DNA from 3 places in the Streptosporangium sp. NPDC002544 genome. Region 3 is predicted to be linked to each of the others. Evidence: predicted binding sites of a transcription regulator. Region 3 holds the regulator's gene; each other region holds the start of a gene.
The links. The regulator LexA, encoded in region 3, represses DNA repair genes until DNA is damaged. The targets are predictions, from matches to a motif close to TCGAACANNTGTTCGA.
Positions count from the first base shown of each region.

Region 1: a site for LexA is predicted at 2,237-2,252, ahead of recA (recombinase RecA). Genes of this name have one in related genera too.
Region 2: a site for LexA is predicted at 1,558-1,573, ahead of ruvC (crossover junction endodeoxyribonuclease RuvC). Genes of this name have one in related genera too.

Region 1 is NZ_JBEOWJ010000003.1:251,518-255,793, reverse strand. It holds gene recX (recombination regulator RecX) at 176-979, opposite strand; gene recA (recombinase RecA) at 999-2,129, opposite strand; gene ABT061_RS05910 (hypothetical protein) at 2,501-2,779, shown strand; gene ABT061_RS05905 (DUF3046 domain-containing protein) at 2,799-2,993, opposite strand; gene ABT061_RS05900 (VOC family protein) at 3,230-3,718, opposite strand; gene ABT061_RS05895 (ATP-dependent helicase) at 3,948-4,276, shown strand, end outside.
Region 2 is NZ_JBEOWJ010000034.1:77,078-81,353, reverse strand. It holds gene ruvB (Holliday junction branch migration DNA helicase RuvB) at 1-247, opposite strand, end outside; gene ruvA (Holliday junction branch migration protein RuvA) at 321-941, opposite strand; gene ruvC (crossover junction endodeoxyribonuclease RuvC) at 938-1,525, opposite strand; gene ABT061_RS37950 (YebC/PmpR family DNA-binding transcriptional regulator) at 1,715-2,467, opposite strand; gene pdxT (pyridoxal 5'-phosphate synthase glutaminase subunit PdxT) at 2,471-3,061, opposite strand; gene pdxS (pyridoxal 5'-phosphate synthase lyase subunit PdxS) at 3,232-4,146, opposite strand.
Region 3 is NZ_JBEOWJ010000028.1:105,942-110,217, reverse strand. It holds gene leuS (leucine--tRNA ligase) at 1-1,623, shown strand, start outside; gene lexA (transcriptional repressor LexA) at 1,834-2,544, opposite strand; gene ABT061_RS34335 (LysM peptidoglycan-binding domain-containing protein) at 3,188-3,454, shown strand; gene nrdR (transcriptional regulator NrdR) at 3,858-4,276, shown strand, end outside.

The sequences.
Region 1 (4,276 bases), on a different contig from region 3:
TCACTCACCGGCTTTTCCCGCCGGCCCGCTCTCTCGCCCTCATCCGCCAAGCCTGCTTGTCCGTATTACACCGCTATGACAATCCGCACTGCGCGGAGTAACTCCTCACTGCCGTTGAGATTAAGCGTCAGAGAGGTAACGAGCAAGCAAAGACCTAGCGTCAGGCTGCTTTGAGCTAGTCGAGGGGATAGCCCGAATCTTCCGTGAATGGCGCTGTTTCTGCCTCATCATCCTCCAGCACTTCGCGGATAACGCGAAACGCCAGGCCAGGACCGTATCCCTTCCGAGCGAGCATGCCGGCCAGCCTGCGGGTCCTGACCGCGGGGTCCAGGCCGCGGGTCGAGGAGAGCTTGCGCCGCACGAGGCCACGGGCGGTCTCCGCCTCCTGCTCGGGGTCGAGCTGCTCCATCGCGTCCTTCACGGTCTCCTCGTCCACCCCCCGGTGCCGGAGCTCGGAGGCAAGGGCCTTTCTGGCAAGCCCCCGCCCGGCATGGCGAGAGCTCACCCATGCGGCGGCGAACGCCTCATCATCGATGAGCCCGACCTCGGAGAAGCGCTCCAGCACGGCGTCCGCCGCCTCCTGGGGCACCTCACGCTTGCGCAGCGCCTCCGCGAGCTGAGCTCGGGTGCGCGGCGCCATCGTCAACAGCCGCAGGCAGATCGCCCGCGCCACCGCCTGCGGATCGGCCCCGGCTCCCTTCCTCGCGGGAGATTCCTCGACCGGTCCGTCAGGAAGGGGGCCATCAGGAAGAGCGCCCGGGGAACCGCCCCCGGACCGTCGCCCACCACGGCGGGAGCCACGTCCCTTCCGGCTTCGCGACTCGCCGCCAGCAGGACCTGCGGCCTCCCCCTCGGAAGCGGGGAGACCATCGCCCCGCCCCCGCCCGCTCCTGCCCGGCGAGCCGATCCGGGGCTCGTCGGGCCAGGCACCCCAGTCTCTCGGCCCGACCTCACCGGGCGGACCGAGGTCGGCTCCCATCATCATCGTTCAGCCCGAATCAGGCGTCACCCGGCTTGGGAGTGGCCGCCTTGGAACCACGACCGGACGCGGCGGCCGCCGGAGCCGGACCGGAACCACGGCCGGACGCGGCGGTCACCGGAGCGGCAGGCGGCGGGGTGGCCGGGCTGTCGACGCGCGGGCCGACGCCGAGCTTCTCCTTGATCTTCTTCTCGATCTCGTTCGCCATGTCCGGGTGGTTCCTGAGGAAGTTTCGCGCGTTCTCCTTGCCCTGGCCGAGCTGGTCGCCCTCGTAGGTGTACCAGGCTCCGGACTTGCGGACGAAGCCGTGCTCCACCCCCATGTCGATCAGGCCGCCCTCGCGGGAGATGCCGACGCCGTAGAGGATGTCGAAGTCGGCCACCCGGAAGGGCGGGGCCATCTTGTTCTTGACGACCTTCACCCGGGTGCGGTTGCCGACCGCCTCGGTGCCGTCCTTCAGCGTCTCGATACGGCGGATGTCGAGACGGACCGAGGCGTAGAACTTCAGCGCCTTTCCACCGGTCGTGGTCTCGGGCGAGCCGAACATGACGCCGATCTTCTCGCGGAGCTGGTTGATGAAGATCGCGGTGGTGCCGGTGTTGTTGAGCGCGCCCGCGACCTTGCGCAGCGCCTGGGACATCAGGCGCGCCTGGAGGCCGACGTGGCTGTCGCCCATCTCACCCTCGATCTCGGCCTTGGGCACCAGGGCCGCGACCGAGTCGATGACCAGCAGGTCGACGGCGCCGGACCGGATCAGCATGTCGGCGATCTCCAGCGCCTGCTCACCGGTGTCCGGCTGGGAGACGAGCAGCGCGTCGGTGTCGACGCCCAGCTTCTGGGCGTACTCGGGGTCGAGCGCGTGCTCGGCGTCGATGAACGCGGCGATGCCGCCGCCACGCTGGGCATTGGCCACCGCGTGCAGAGCGATCGTGGTCTTTCCCGAGGACTCGGGACCGTAGACCTCGATGATGCGGCCGCGCGGGAAGCCCCCGATGCCGAGCGCCACGTCGAGCGCGATGGAGCCGGTGGGGACCACCTCGATGGGCGCCCGGGTCTCGTCGCCCAGGCGCATGATGGAGCCCTTGCCGAACTGCCGCTCGATCTGAGCGAGCGCGGTCTCGAGCGCCTTCTCGCGGTCGTTAGCTGCCATGGGAGCCCCCCTGGAGGGTCGCGGGTTGGATCGGTTGCCAGAAAGCTACGGGGTGCCGCCGACAATTTCGGGAGGGCACGCCAGGAGTGACGGCCTGTTCAATATAGCCGAACGACTGTTCGATCGCGGCCCGTTGGCATCACGTGTTCCGGGAACCGTGATCCACCGCGGGACTCTCCCGCACAGGGCCCGCACAGGGCCCACGCAGGGCCGGTCGCAGGGCCCGCACGGGGCCGGTCGCAGATCTGGGGCCGTGGCCGCGAGGAGCGCGGACCCATCCGGGAGGCGACATTTCCGAGAATTGTCCTGAGCCTGTTGTAACCAGGCTGACCTGGGGTGATCCTGAGGGGAAACGACCCGAGGTGCCCGACGTGCCCAACACGTTCACGCAGCAACGCCTAGCCCATCTCGACTCCCTGGCCGCCGAACTGCGACAACGAGGGCTGGTGAGCCGTACCCTCGGAGGCACCGCCCCGGTGCTGTGGGTATGGCATCCGGACAGCGGCCGGCAGACCATCGTCTTCGCCACCCCCGTCAGGGACGGCTGGCTGTTTCTGTGGTCGCCGGACGGCGAGGAGAGAGCCGACGACCCCGTGCACGCGGCCGGCTCGGTGGAGAGACTTCTCGCCCCGCCCGCGGAGCCCTCCTGACCGTCCCCCGGCCCACCCCTCAGCGGAGCCTGGGAGAGACGTCGGTCACCCCGCACACGGCGTGCCAGACCTCCTTCGCCCCGACCCCCTCGGCCAGCGCCTGGATCACGGTCCGGCCGCCGAGGTCGGCGATGACGTAGTCATGGGCCCACGACTCGGCGTACTGGTCGCCGAAGTGCAGCTTCATCCGCTTCCAGAAATCCGACAGGCGCATGCCCCAAGTATGAGACCACACCGGCGTGCCTCGGCCCGCGCCCGGCACGCCGCACGTCGGCGGCGCCCCGGTCGCCCGGTCCCGGTGAAAGGGAGACCCGGGGACGGGGACCGGCGGGGGCGGGGTCCGCGCGTCGGCGGGAGTACGGGCCGCCACGGGGGCAAGGCAGACCTCCGGAGCACGCGGGAACCGTAACCGAGGGCGACCGGCTCGCGGCTGAGTGGCGGCGCGGACCGTCAGAGCACGCGGGAGCCGTACATCTCGCCGAGGGGGTCGGCGAGCAGTTCCACGCGCGCCCCGTCCGGGTCGGTGAAGTAGATGGAGGTACCGCTCTCCACCTGGTGCGGCACGCCCGCCGCCACCAGCTTGCCTCGCAGGCGCTCCCAGGTGGAGGGGTCCACGGAGACGGCGACGTGGTGGAGCCCGCCGAGGACCTCCCGGTAGGGGCCGAGGTCCAGCCCCGGGAAGTCGAAGAAGGCGAGGAGGTTGCCGTTGCCGATGTCGAAGAAGAAGTGGTTCGACCCCCGGTAGTCGCGGTTCTCGAAGATCTCCGTGAGGGGGAACTCCAGCAGGTCCTGGTAGAACCTGATCGTCGTCTCGACGTCTGAGGAGATCAGCGCGAAGTGGTGCAGCCCTCTCGCGCTGCTCGGCGGACGGTTCTCCCTGAGGTGCTCCGCCTTGATCCGCTCGCGTTTCGCCTCGATGGCCTGGTAGTCGATGCTCACCGTTAGCTCACCACTCAATGCGTCCTGTGTTCGCCAAAGCATGCCTGTGGCGACAGGAGCCAACCTACTCCTGGGGCGTGGCCCGGTGGTCTGGCGGTGGCACCGGTGGATCACGTATCCGCAGCCGATGAGTCCGGCCCGCGGCAGGCGGTGACGGGTTCTGTCGGTGGCGCCGTGCAGTATGGGCGGTGGCCCGGTTGGTCGGCCGAGCCGGGAGGCAGGGGGCGCGATGAGCGAGACGGCGGGCGCGGGCGGGGCGCTGGGGCACTTCACCCGGATGACCAGGGACTGGTTCACCGGGGCCTTCGCCGCGCCGACCGCGGCACAGGAGGGGGCGTGGGCGGCGATCGCCCGGGGTGACAACACCCTGGTGGTCGCCCCCACTGGCTCCGGCAAGACGCTGGCCGCCTTTCTGTGGTCGCTCGACCGGCTGGCGGCCGGGCACTCGGCCCCCGGGTCTCCCCCGCCCGGCGAGGACGCCGGGTTCCCCGGAAGCGCCGGAGCCGCCACCACGATCATGGACGCCCCGGCGGGCGCCGCCGTCCCGGACATGACGGG
Region 2 (4,276 bases), on a different contig from region 3:
GCGGCACGGAGAGCTCGGTCGCGATGATCATGGAGAGGGTCGTCTTGCCCAGCCCGGGACCGCCGCTCATCAGCACGTGGTCCGGCGGCCGGTTGCGCCGCAGCGCGCTCTGCAGCACCAGGGACAGCTGCTCGCGCACCCGTGCCTGCCCGATGAACTCCTCCAGCCGCTTGGGCCGCAGCGCCGCCTCGATGTTCCTCTCGTCGCCCTCGGCGTCCGGCGACACCAGATCCCGTTCGAAACTCACGCCGCCCCACCTCTGCTCACCGTACGGCGGAGGCGCCCGCGCTCTCCCCGCCGCCTTCTCCCCGTCGCACCTCTCATCGCGTGCTCAGCGCGCCGAGTGCCGCCTTGAGCAGCGCCGCCACCTGCGGGGTGCGGCCCTCGGCCAGTTCGGCGTCGGCCCGGGGCGCGACGGCGGCGACCGCCTCGTCCGCGTCCCGTACCGAGTAACCCAGGCCGACCAGGCCGGAGTGGACCTGATCGCGCCAGGCGGGCACGGCGGCGCGGCCGTTGAGCGCGGCGTTGACCGCCTCCTCAGGCGTGCCGAGCTTGCCCTTGAGGTCGACGATGATCCGCTGGGCGCCCTTCGGGCCCACCCCGGGGACCCTGGTCAGCGCCTTGACGTCGGCGGTGGCCACGGCCATCCTGAGCGCGTTGGGGGTGTGCACGGCCAGCATCGCCAGTGCGACCTTGGGTCCGACCCCGCTGGCCGTCTGCAGCATCTCGAAGATCCCGCGCTCGTCGTCGGTGGCGAAGCCGAACAGCGTCAGCGACTCCTCGCGGACCACCAGCGAGGTGGCCAGCCGGGCCTCCTCGCCCGTTCTGAGCGTCGCCAGCGTGCCCGGCGTGCAGTGCACGAGCACTCCCACCCCGCCCACCTCGACGACCGCCCCGTCGGGGGCGATCGCGGTCACCTGTCCTCGTACCGAGGCGATCACTTCGTGGTTCCTCTCGGGTATCCGGCCCTGCCCCGGCCGCGGAAGTAGGCCGCCGCGCTCGTGCCGGGGCCGCTCGCGGCCTTCGCGGCGGCCTCGGCCAGCCTGCTCTGGGCTCCGCCCCGCCACACGTGGCAGATCGCGAGGGCGAGCGCGTCGGCGGCGTCGGCGGGCTTGGGCATGGCGTCCAGCCGCAGCAGCCGGGTCACCATCGTGCCGACCTGCTGCTTGTCGGCCGTGCCGCTGCCGGTGATCGCCGCCTTGACCTCGGACGGCGTGTGCAGGGCGACCGGCAGCCCCCTGCGGGAGGCGCACAGGATCGCCACGGCGGAGGCCTGCGCGGTGCCCATCACGGTCCTGAGGTTGTGCTGGGCGAAGACCCGCTCCACGGCCACCGCGTCGGGTTCGAGCTCGTCGAGCCACTGCTCTATGCCGGTCTCGATCGCCACCAGCCGGGCGCCGATCTCGTCGTCGGCGGGGGTGCGGACCACTCCGACCTTGACCAGGCTCAGCGGCGCGCCCGGCCTCCCCTCGACGGCGCCGAGCCCGCATCGGGTAAGCCCGGGATCGACCCCCATGACCCGCAGTTCGGGCAACCGCACCGGCACGCCTCCGCTCGCCGAACACCTGTTCGGTGCCAGACTCTACCGCCTGAGAGCACGTCGCGCACGGCCCTCGCGGGGCCCGCGGGAAGTGTCAGCGGCGATCGAGCACGCGGGGCACGGTGAAGGCGGTCACCGCCCGGGGTTCCGCGGCGGGGACGCCGAAGCGCGAGATCACGCGTCGAGCTTCTCCATGACCTCGTCGGAGACGTCGAAGTTGGCCCAGACGTTCTGCACGTCGTCACTGTCCTCAAGGGCGTCGATCAGCCTGAAGACCTTGCGGGCGCCGTCCTCGTCGAGCGGGACGTTCATCGTCGGCATGAAGCCGGACTCGGCCGAGTCGTAGTCGATCCCGGCCTCCTGCAGGGCCTTGCGGACCGGGACGAGGTCGGTGGCCTCGGAGACGACCTCGAACTGGTCGCCCAGGTCGTTGACCTCCTCGGCGCCCGCGTCGAGGACCGCGGTCAGCACGTCGTCCTCACCCAGCTCGCCCTTGGGGACGAGCACGACGCCCTTGCGGTTGAACATGTAGGACACCGAGCCCGGGTCGGCCAGCGAGCCACCGTTGCGGGTCAGCGCGACACGGACCTCGGAAGCCGCCCGGTTGCGGTTGTCGGTGAGGCACTCGATCAGCACCGCGACGCCGCCGGGGGCGTAGCCCTCGTACATGATGGTCTGCCAGTCGGCGCCGCCGGCCTCCAGGCCGCCGCCGCGCTTGCGGGCGCGCTCGATGTTGTCGATCGGAACCGAGCTCTTGCGCGCCTTGGTGATGGCGTCGTACAGCGTCGGGTTGCCGTCCGGATCGGGGCCGCCCGTCCGTGCCGCGACCTCGATGTTCTTGATGAGCTTGGCGAACAGCTTGCCGCGCTTGGAATCAAGCGCCGCCTTCTTGTGCTTCGTCGTCGCCCATTTGGAGTGGCCGGACATCCCCTAGAGCTCCCTCACCATCTCAGCGAAATATGAATGCACACCAACATCCCCGGTAATCTCCGGGTGGAAGGATGTGGCGAGCAGCGGTCCTTGACGGACCGCGACGATCCTATCTCCAGGTTCGGCCAACGCCAGCACTTCGACCCCCGAACCCACGGATTCCACCCAGGGTGCGCGGATGAAGACCGCCCGCATGGCACCGCGGCCGGCGAAGTCGATGTCGGCCTCGAAGGAGTCGACCTGGCGGCCGAAGGCGTTGCGCCGAACGACCATGTCGATGCCGCCGATCGTCTGCTGGCCCTCGACGCCGCCCTCGATCCGGTCCGCCAGCATGATCATGCCGGCGCAGGAGCCATAGGCGGGCATCCCGGCCTTGATCCGCATCCGGAGCGGTTCGAGCAGCTCAAAGGTCTCGGCGAGCTTCCACATCGTGGTGGACTCGCCGCCCGGGATGACGAGGCCGTCGACCGCCTCCAGTTCGTGGGGGCGCCGTACGGCGACCGCTCTGGCACCCACCGCCTCCAGCGAGCGCACGTGCTCGCGCACGTCGCCTTGGAGCGCGAACACGCCGATCGTCGGGACGATGGTCACCGATGGTCCTTCCCCTGGAAAAGAAACGTCCCTTTCAGGGTATGGCCACCCCACGGATCACCCCAAACTGGTTCATAACCAGCCCTGGGCCTTCCTGGAGGGCCCTTCTAGCGCCGAAGAGGCGGCCTCCCTCAAGGAGGCCGCCTCTCCGCCGGTTTCCCTGAGTTCCGCTACCAGCCGCGCTCGGCCAGCCGGTGCGGGGCCGGGATGTCGTCGACGTTGATGCCGACCATGGCCTCGCCCAGACCGCGGGAGACCTTCGCGATGACGTCGGGGTCGTCGTGGAAGGTGGTGGCCTTGACGATCGCGGCGGCGCGCTCGGCGGGGTTGCCGGACTTGAAGATGCCCGAGCCGACGAACACGCCCTCGGCGCCGAGCTGCATCATCATCGCGGCGTCGGCCGGGGTGGCGATGCCACCGGCGGTGAACAGCACCACCGGCAGCTTGCCGGTCTTGGCGACCTCGGCGACCAGCTCGTACGGCGCCTGGAGCTCCTTGGCCGCGACATAGAGCTCGTCGGCGGGCAGCGAGGTCAGGCGCTTGATCTCGCCCCTGATCTTGCGCATGTGGGTGGTGGCGTTGGAGACGTCGCCGGTGCCCGCCTCGCCCTTGGAACGGATCATCGCCGCGCCCTCGGTGATGCGGCGCAGCGCCTCGCCCAGGTTGGTCGCGCCACAGACGAAGGGCACCGTGAACTGCCACTTGTCGATGTGGTTGGCGTAGTCGGCCGGGGTGAGCACCTCGGACTCGTCGATGTAGTCGACGCCAAGCGACTGGAGCACCCGAGCCTCGACGAAGTGGCCGATGCGGGCCTTGGCCATGACCGGGATCGAGACGGCGGCGATGATGCCGTCGATCATGTCGGGGTCGCTCATCCTGGAGACACCGCCCTGGGCGCGGATGTCGGCGGGTACCCGTTCGAGGGCCATGACGGCCACGGCACCGGCGTCTTCGGCGATCTTGGCTTGCTCGGCGTTGACGACGTCCATGATGACGCCGCCCTTGAGCATCTCTGCCATGCCGCGCTTGACCCGGGCGGTTCCGGTGACGGTGGTATCGCTGACTTCGGGCGTGCTGCTGGACACGGTCTCTACCTCACGACGGCTGCGGATCACGGGCCGCCCGCGCTGGACGGCCACTACGCTTCCATCGTAGGCGCTGGGCAGGATGCCCCCTACACGCCGTCTTGTCGTTCTTAGAAGATCCTCTTGAACA
Region 3 (4,276 bases):
GAGGCGTTCGAGGCCTACCGGGCCGATGTGTCCAAGCTATCCGACATCGACCGGCTGTCCACCGAGAAGGAGAAGACCGGCGTCTTCCTGGGCCGGTACGCGATCAACCCGGTCAACGGGGAGCGCATGCCGATCTGGGCGGCCGACTACGTGCTGTCCGACTACGGTCATGGCGCGATCATGGCCGTGCCCGCACACGACCAGCGCGACCTGGACTTCGCCCGCGCCTTCGACCTGCCGGTACGGGTCGTCGTACACACCGGCCTGGCCGACCCCGGTGAGACCGGCATCGCCACCGCCGGTGACGGTGCGATGGTCAACTCCGGCCCGCTGGACGGCCTGACCAAGGCCGACGCGATCCGGAAGATCATCGAGGTGCTGAGCGAGCGGGGCACCGGCCGCTTCACGGTCAACTTCCGGCTGCGCGACTGGCTGCTGTCCCGCCAGCGCTTCTGGGGTTGCCCGATCCCGATCATCCACTGCGCCGACTGTGGCGAGGTCCCCGTCCCCGATGACCAGTTGCCCGTCACCCTGCCCGACCTGCGAGGTGAGGCCCTGGCACCCAAGGGGGTCTCCCCGCTGGCCTCGGCCGAAGACTGGGTCAACGTCTCCTGTCCCAAGTGCGGCGGCCCGGCCAGGCGCGACACCGACACGATGGACACCTTCGTCGACTCCTCGTGGTACTTCCTGCGCTATGTCAACCCCTCCTACGAGGACGGCCCGTTCGACGTCGAGGGCGTCCGCAGGTGGGGCCCGATCGACCAGTACGTCGGGGGTGTCGAGCACGCCGTGCTGCACCTGCTGTACGCCAGGTTCTTCACCAAGGTCCTGCACGACATGGGAATGGTCGACTTCGTCGAGCCCTTCACCCGCCTGCTGAATCAGGGGCAGGTCATCAACCAGGGCAAGGCGATGTCCAAGTCGCTGGGCAACGGCGTCGACCTGGGTGAGCAGATCGACGCCTACGGTGTCGACGCGGTCAGGCTGACCGTCGTCTTCGCCGGCCCGCCCGAGGACGACATCGACTGGGCCGACGTCTCGCCGGCCGCGTCCCAGAAGTTCCTGGCCCGGGCGTTCCGCGTGATGGCCGAGGCGGGGGCGGCCTCCGCTCCCGGCGTCGACTTCGCAGGTGGGGACCTGAACCTGCGCAAGGTCGTGCACCACACGATCGACGAGGTCACCAGGCTGGTCGACTCCCACCGCTTCAACGTCGCGGTGGCCCGGATGATGGAGCTGACGAGCGCGGCCCGCAAGGCCATCGACTCCGGGCCCGGTGCCGCCGACCCCGCGGTCAGGGAGGCCGCGGAGACGCTGGCGGTCATGCTCTCCCTGGTCGCGCCGTACGCGGCCGAGGAGGGCTGGGAGCGGCTGGGACACAGCGGCTCGGTCGCGGTCGCGGGCTGGCCGGCGGTGGACCCGGCGCTGCTCGTCCAGGACTCCGTCACCTGCGTCGTCCAGGTCGCGGGCAAGGTGCGCGACCGGCTGGAGGTCTCTCCGGAGATCTCCGAGGCGGACCTGAAGGCGCTGGCGCTGGCGTCGGAGAAGGTCCAGGCGTTCCTGCCCGGTGGTGCGCCGCGTAAGGTCATCGTGCGCGCGCCCAAGCTGGTCAACATCGTCCCGTAGACGTTCGAGAGGGGCGCGCGTCCAGCGTGCGCCCCCGAACGTTCATGGGCCGGCCGACGTTCGGCTCATCCGGCTCCGGCACTGCCCGCCGCTCGTCGTACCGTCATCCGAAAACACGCAGGGCGACCGGCACCCCGACGTCGGGGTGCCGGTCGCCCTGCGTGGCGTGCGTTCTTGGGCGTGTGGCCCGGAGGGTTGAAGGCGCGTGCCTCAGAGCTTGCGGAGGACCGCCACGACCTTGCCGAGCACGGTGGCCTCGTCACCCGGGATCGGGTCGTAGTTGGGGTTGTGCGGGACCAGCCAGACGTGGCCGTCCCTGCGCTTGAAGGTCTTGACCGTGGCCTCGCCGTCGATCATCGCCGCGACCACGTCACCGTTGTCGGCCACCGGCTGCTGGCGTACGACCACCCAGTCGCCGTTGGCGATGGCGGCCTCGATCATCGAGTCTCCGGTCACCTGGAGGAGGAAGAGCGTGCCCTCGCCGACGAGTTGCTTGGGCAGGGCGAAGACATCCTCGATGCTCTCCTCGGCGAGGATCGGGCCACCGGCGGCGATCCGGCCGACGAGTGGCACATAGGCGGCGGTCGGGCGGCTGACCGGGGTCTCGTCCTCGCCGGAGTCGGGATCCACCCACAGCACGGGCTCGCCGGGAAGGCGCACCTCCAGAGCACGGGGGCGGTGCGGGTCACGCCGCAGGTAGCCCTTGCGCTGCAAAGCCGTCAACTGGTGCGACACGCTGGAGGTGCTGGTGAGCTGCACCGCCTCACCGATCTCCCGCATGGACGGCGGGTAACCGCGCTGCTGCACGGAGTCGCGGATCACTTCAAGGATCTTCCGCTGCCTGGGGGTGAGGCCAAGGGAGTCACGCCTTCGCACCGCCAGATCGCTGGCGGCCGAACCGTTCTCGTTGTGCTGGCTCATACGAACTCCTCGCCTCCCGGCCTGTATCTGATATGTCGCACACAGCGACCATACAACGGCCGAAGATCATATTCAAACAATTGTTCGAATGTCCTCGATATCGGCGGCGCCGTGGTGTACAACATCGTACGGGAGTTCGATCGACATCGTGTTCGATTCACCGATCTTTCTTCGACATGTGTTCGGCCAGGTCGAGGGGATGGGGGCCACCGTGAAACCGACCGCGACGACACCACGATCCATGGCCGTGCCGAGATCCCGGACCGTGCGGCGATCGCCGGGGGCACCGCTGCTGCGCCTGGTGCCGCCACCGAGATCGGAGCCCGCTCCCGCGCCGGAATCGGGCAGGGGGGCCGGGGCGGGGCGGAGCCCGGAAGGCGGAAGGGTGCCGGGGCGGCCCGGGCGCGAGCGGGCGGCCGGGCGGCCTCGGGAGCCGGAGGCCGGGTGTGAGCCGAGGCCGAGACTCGGGCGTGGCGCGAGGCGTGGGCATGGGCCGGAGCCTCGGCGGGGGCTTGGACATGGGGTGCCGGGACGGGTGCCCGGGGCGGGAGCGGTTCGTGCCGGCGTCCGCCGCCCGGGTGCCGCCCGGCCCCGGACCGCCGGGCGGCCGCTCCGGCTCACCCGGCGTGGGAGGATCGTGGTGGTGACGGTGCTCGTACTGTTCACCCTGGGGATGCTCTGGGTCGGCGGGCGCATCGACACGGCCCTGGCGGGCGAGCGGACGGGTCACGGGGGGCTGCCCCGGATCACGGTGCACGTGGGTGACACGCTGTGGGAGATCGCGGACGCGTTGACGCAGGAGGGCGACGCCGGTCGGGCGGTCCATCGCATCATGGACCTCAACGGGCTGGCCGACTCCGAGGTCCGGCCCGGAACCCGGCTCTATCTCCCCGAGGACCTCATCCGCTGAGAAGAGGCGCATTCCGTGGGGTGCGTGGGATTTGGCCGGTGGGGTTCGAGGAAGGTGTGGGCGAGCCGCGCGGGAGGGTCCGATGAGGGTCCTGCCTGACATATCGTCTGGGACGCATGTGAGGGAAGGGGTGCGGAGTGCGTCGCCCGAGGGGCGACACGCCGAGGCGTGACGGCTGATCAGCGACTTCGTGTGGCGAGGGCCTTTCAACTTGCGTTCATGGTCGCGCACTTCTACCGTTAGACCACAACATCTAGTGGCTGCACCGCAACACTTCACCACAGATTGTGTTTCCATTACCGCATCTCGACTATTCGAGGGGCGTGCGCGAGCGTCTCGACATGCGCGCCATGGGGCAGGTGAGGTGGGTGAGCCGCTCTCGCAGCTCAAGGAGGCGACGCGCGTGCACTGTCCGTTCTGTCGTCATCCGGACACGCGAGTCATCGACAGCAGGGCCACCGAGGACGGCGGTGCCATCCGCCGCAGGCGCACGTGCCCGGAGTGCGGGCGCAGGTTCACCACACAGGAGACGGTCCTGCTCATGGTGAGCAAGCGCAGTGGCGTGACGGAGCCGTTCTTCAGGGACAAGGTGATCGCCGGGGTCCGGCGGGCCTGCCAGGGGCGGCCCGTCGGCGAGGACTCCCTGGCGCAGCTGGGCCAGCGGGTCGAGGAGAGCATCCGGGCCACCGGATGCGCCGAGATCGCGGCCCACGAGGTCGGGCTGGCGATCCTGGGGCCGCTCCGCGAACTGGACGAGGTGGCGTACCTGCGGTTCGCCTCCGTCTACCGGGGGTTCGAGACCCTGGCCGACTTCGAGGCGGA